Regions from separate parts of the Pseudomonas sp. TE12234 genome, predicted to be linked through region 2. Evidence: riboswitches for the same ligand, from Rfam matches in the RefSeq annotation. Region 2 holds a riboswitch; the other holds the start of a gene.
What was found. A riboswitch is a leader RNA that binds a small molecule or an ion and turns the genes downstream of it on or off. The one in region 2 is predicted to bind cobalamin.
Positions count from the first base shown of each region.

Region 1: another riboswitch for cobalamin. It lies ahead of cobO (cob(I)yrinic acid a,c-diamide adenosyltransferase); the one in region 2 lies ahead of cobW (cobalamin biosynthesis protein CobW).

Region 1 covers NZ_JBSSEP010000007.1:88,907-91,290, reverse strand. The annotation lists gene ACVWYU_RS13265 (PQQ-dependent sugar dehydrogenase) at 1-351, opposite strand, end outside; gene ACVWYU_RS13260 (hypothetical protein) at 419-1,003, opposite strand; cobalamin riboswitch at 1,155-1,385, shown strand; gene cobO (cob(I)yrinic acid a,c-diamide adenosyltransferase) at 1,468-2,079, shown strand; gene ACVWYU_RS13250 (cobyrinate a,c-diamide synthase) at 2,090-2,384, shown strand, end outside.
Region 2 covers NZ_JBSSEP010000011.1:124,820-127,203, reverse strand. The annotation lists gene ACVWYU_RS18360 (CbtB domain-containing protein) at 1-147, opposite strand, end outside; cobalamin riboswitch at 267-492, opposite strand; cobalamin riboswitch at 618-829, shown strand; gene cobW (cobalamin biosynthesis protein CobW) at 929-1,996, shown strand; gene cobN (cobaltochelatase subunit CobN) at 2,000-2,384, shown strand, end outside.

The DNA.
Region 1 (2,384 bases), on a different contig from region 2:
CATGACTTTCTTCATGACCCATCCGCGCAGGCCTGTGCCGTCATCGGGTTTGGGTGGGGCATTGGTTTCGGCGACCAGCACGTCGCCGTTGGGTAGCACATAGAGCCAGCGCGGGTGGTCGAGGTTCTCGGCGAACGCAGCGACTTGAGTGCCGGCAGCCGCGACGGGTCTCTCGCCGTCGGGCCAGCCAATCGCCGGGGCGATGTTGATCGTCGGCAGCAGCGTCTTGTTGGGTTCTGGCAACTTGGGTGACGGGCCGGTGCCGTCGGCGACTTGCAGGCTGGAGGTTTCACCGCAAGCGGCGAGCCCTCCGGCGAGCGCGATAACGAGAACGAGCTGGGGCTTGCGCATACTGATCTTCCCTGTGAATGCAGTGACCTGATCAATAGAGAAGTTTCGTTGCGCGATGGTTCAACCGTTAGCCGCGAGCTTCCTTGAGCAGCACGGCGATACCGGGGTGGTAGTGCCCCCCTTCGTTGCGCAACTTGCGGTAGGCGTAAGGAAAGTACCAGGCGACGGCGCAGGTGTGCTCTTTTTGCAGGTCGTCGACCATGTCCTGCAGTTCTTCCGGGGTGGCGCCTTGCTGGGCTTTGTGCGGTGCCACGAACAGGCAGCCGAGTTTCAGGTCGCTGGCGTAGCTGATGCGTTTGGCGTCACTGGTGATGTCCTGCAGGGCTTGCGTCAGGTTCAGGCTGTTGACCCGTGGCCAGCGTTGCGTGGCCTGCAACCAGGCGCGTGATTCAGGCGTGGCGATAAACAGATCGGCGCGGCCGTTGCGCTCGCCTTCCTCGATGTGTTTGCGCGTGGGCGATTGTTGCAGGGTCACCATTTCGGCCATCCAGGCGGCGGCGGAAAGCAGGCCGAGATTGGCTTTTTCGTCGAGCCAGTAAGGCGTTTCGTTATCGCCGCGCACGGCGTTGTAGCGGTCGATACAGTCAAACCAGCGCTCCAGCAGCGGGCGCAGGAATTCCAGCTTCGGATTGCTGATGATGATGCCTTGCATGGGGCTTACCCTTGTTATTGTGATGTGGGTTGTGGCTCTTTGATATCATTGCCTGCAGTGTGGCACAAGATTGGCGTCAGTTTATTGATCAACGGCAGTTATTCACTCGCTCGGCCGGTCTTCATTTGACGCTCCACCCCCAACCCTCTAACCTTCGCGGCTTGTTTCAGGTGCTCTGTGGCTTGGGTCGACAGAGTGAAACAGGGAAGCCGGTGAGTGGACGCTTCGAGCACGAAGGCCGCGATCCCGGCGCTGCCCCCGCAACGGTAAATGAGTGAAGACTGTGCCTTGAGCCACTGTGCCGAGTATCGACACGGGAAGGCGCACAGTCAGGCCAACGCCGCTCATGAGCCCGGAGACCGGCCTGATCCATCCAAGCGGCGTCACGGTGGGCGATGCCAGGCTTCTTGCCGTCTTTTCTTGTGCCTGCCCGCCGTTATCCTGCCTCAACGGAGAGCTCTCCCATGACTGATACCCCTGATCGTGACGAACGTCATCTGGCGCGCATGCTGCGCAAAAAAGCCGTGATCGATGAGCGCATCGCCAACTCCCCGAACGAATGCGGCCTGCTGCTGGTACTCACCGGCAACGGCAAGGGCAAGAGCAGCTCGGCGTTCGGCATGCTGGCCCGGTCGATGGGCCATGGCATGCAGTGCGGTGTGGTTCAGTTCATCAAGGGGCGCAACAGCACGGGTGAGGAGCTGTTCTTCCGGCGCTTCCCGGAGCAGGTGCGTTTTCATGTGATGGGCGAGGGCTTCACCTGGGAAACCCAGGATCGCCAGCGCGACATCGCCGCCGCCGAAGCGGCCTGGGCGGTTTCGCAACAGTTGCTGCGCGACCCCTCCATCGGCCTGGTGGTGCTGGATGAGTTGAACATAGCCCTCAAGCACGGCTACCTCGATCTCGATCAGGTGCTCGGCGACCTGCAGGCACGCCCGCCGATGCAACATGTGGTGGTTACCGGCCGTGGCGCCAAGCCGGAGATGATCGAGCTGGCTGACACCGTCACCGAAATGGGCATGATCAAGCACGCCTTCCAGGCCGGTATCAAGGCGCAAAAAGGCGTCGAGCTGTGAGTCGTATTGTATGAATAGCCCTCGTCAATGCCCGGCGGTGCTGATTGCCGCGCCGGCCTCCGGTCAGGGCAAGACCACCGTCACCGCTGCGTTGGCCCGTTTGCATCGCAATCAGGGGAGCAAGGTTCGCGTGTTCAAATGTGGCCCGGACTTTCTCGACCCGATGATTCTGGAGCGCGCCAGCGGTGCGCCGGTGTATCAACTGGACATGTGGATGGTGGGCGAGCAGGAGAGTCGTCGGCTGTTGTGGGAGGCCGCGGGTGAAGCGGACCTGATCCTCATCGAAGGTGTCATGGGCCTGTTCG
Region 2 (2,384 bases):
ATGAATCGCTTCGATGTGCGAGAAACCGGCGAAATACACAAGGCACGCGCCGAGGATCGACGCACAAACGGCGGCGGTCAGGCGTTGAGTCAGGGTTGTGGTGCTGCTCGTGGTGGTGCTGTGGCCGGTGGTGCTGATGATCGACATGGCGCTTCCCTCAGTTCTGTCAGCGGGGAATGAGAGCGCATGCAAATCCCTGCACGAGCGAGCGCGCAGAGGTTCGAACAGCGCCCGCCCACCGCGGGTTGTCATTCAGTGATTGTAAGGTTCACTTTGTGTTGCGGGCCGGTCTCCGGGCTCACGAGGGGTGCTGGCTATCGCCTGAACCTGCAAGCATCACCTTCCCATGCCGCACGGGCGCAGTGGATCTGACGCTTCGCTCGCTTACCGTTGCGGGGGCAGCACCGGACTGACATGGCTTAAGAGTAAAGCACATGATTCACCGGTTTCCCGTTTCACCCTGTGAAGGGCACCCGTAACAAGGCGTGTAGGAGAGCATGGGCAAGGGTGGGGCGTCAATTGGCAAGCGTTCTCAACTCGGGGCGCAGTTGCTCGCGATGACGGCGTTGAGGCGCTGTAGAACTCAGCATGAACATTGACCCGCCCCAATACGATGCGTAGCCTTGCGCTTTCGAGGTTCTTCGGCGTTTGTCGAAGCTAAGAAGGGAACGCGGTCGAAGCCGCGGCTGCCCCCGCAACTGTGAACGGTGATGTTCGCTGCCACGCCACTGCACGCTCAAGTCCTGAGCCCGCGGGAAGGCGCAGCCAACGCCAGTCAAGCGACTGGCACACCGTCAGCCAGGAGACCTGCCTCGATACAGTTTCTCACTACAACCGGGCGGGGTGATCCGGTGGCGAACGCTTCAGGCGCGCACAGGCGTTGCCGGTACTCGTCCCGTATGCCCGCCACCTTGCCAAAGGGCATCCGATGAAAACACTGGCCAAACTCCCCGTTACCATCGTTACCGGCTTCCTCGGCTCGGGCAAAACCACCTTGCTGCGGCACATGCTCGACAACGCTCAGGGGCGCCGCATTGCGGTGATCGTCAACGAGTTCGGCGAACTGGGCATCGACGGTGAAATCCTCAAACAGTGCTCCATCGGTTGCACCGAAGAAGAAGCCAATGGCCGGGTCTACGAACTGGCCAACGGCTGCCTGTGCTGCACCGTTCAGGAAGAGTTCTTTCCGGTGATGCGCGAACTGGTCGCCCGTCGCGGCGATCTTGACCATATCCTCATCGAAACCTCGGGCCTGGCCCTGCCAAAGCCGCTGGTCCAGGCTTTTCAGTGGCCGGAAATCCGCAGCGCCTGCACCGTCGACGCGGTGATCACCGTGGTCGACAGCCCGGCCGTGGCCGCCGGCACTTTCGCCGCGTTCCCGGATCAGGTGGATGCCCAGCGCAAACTCGACCCGAACCTGGATCACGAATCGCCGCTGCACGAGCTGTTCGCCGACCAGTTGTCCAGCGCTGATCTGGTGATCCTCAACAAGGCTGACCTGATCAGCCCGGAAGACCTGGCCCGTGTCCGCCTGGAAGTCGCCGAAGAGTTGCCGCCAGCGGTCAAGGTCATCGAAGCCAGCAGCGGTCGCCTGCCACTGGACGTGCTGATCGGCCTGGGCGCCAGCTCCGAAGAACACATCGACAGCCGCCACAGCCATCACGATCATCACCACGACGATGACGATCATGACGACCACGATCACGACGCTTTCGATTCTATCTCCATCGAGCTGCCGGCCTCTGACGAAAGCCTGCTGATGGACGCACTGACGCAACTGGTGGTCGAGCACAGCATCCTGCGGGTCAAGGGTTTCGCGGCGATCCCGAACAAACCGATGCGCCTGCTGATCCAGGGCGTGGGCACTCGTTTCGACAAGCACTTCGACCGTCAGTGGAGCACTGAAGAAACGCGCACCACGCGTCTGGTGTTGATTGGCCAGGCCCTGGACGCCGCATTGCTCGAAACGCAATTGCGCGCCGCGCTCAGCGTGTAAGCCATGCACCTGCTCAGGACCCAGCCCGGCGGTTTCGTGTCGGATGACAACATTGCCGACCTTGGGCAAACCCCCGCCGAACTGGTGATCCTGTGCAGCGGTGACTCCAGTCTGGCGCTGCTCGCCGAAGCGGCGCAGCAGTTGCCCGACGATTACCCGAGCGTGCGCCTGGCCAACCCGATGCAGGTGCAGAACCATGCCTCGGTCGATCTGTACGTCGACGAAGTGCTGCGCCACGCCAAGGTCATTCTGATTTCGCTGCACGGCGGCATCGCCTATTGGCGTTATGGCGTCGAGCGGTTGGTGGAGCTTTCCCGGCGTGGGGTGCAGCTGATTCTGGTGCCGGGCGATGACCGTCCCGATCCGGAACTCAGCGACCTCAGCACAG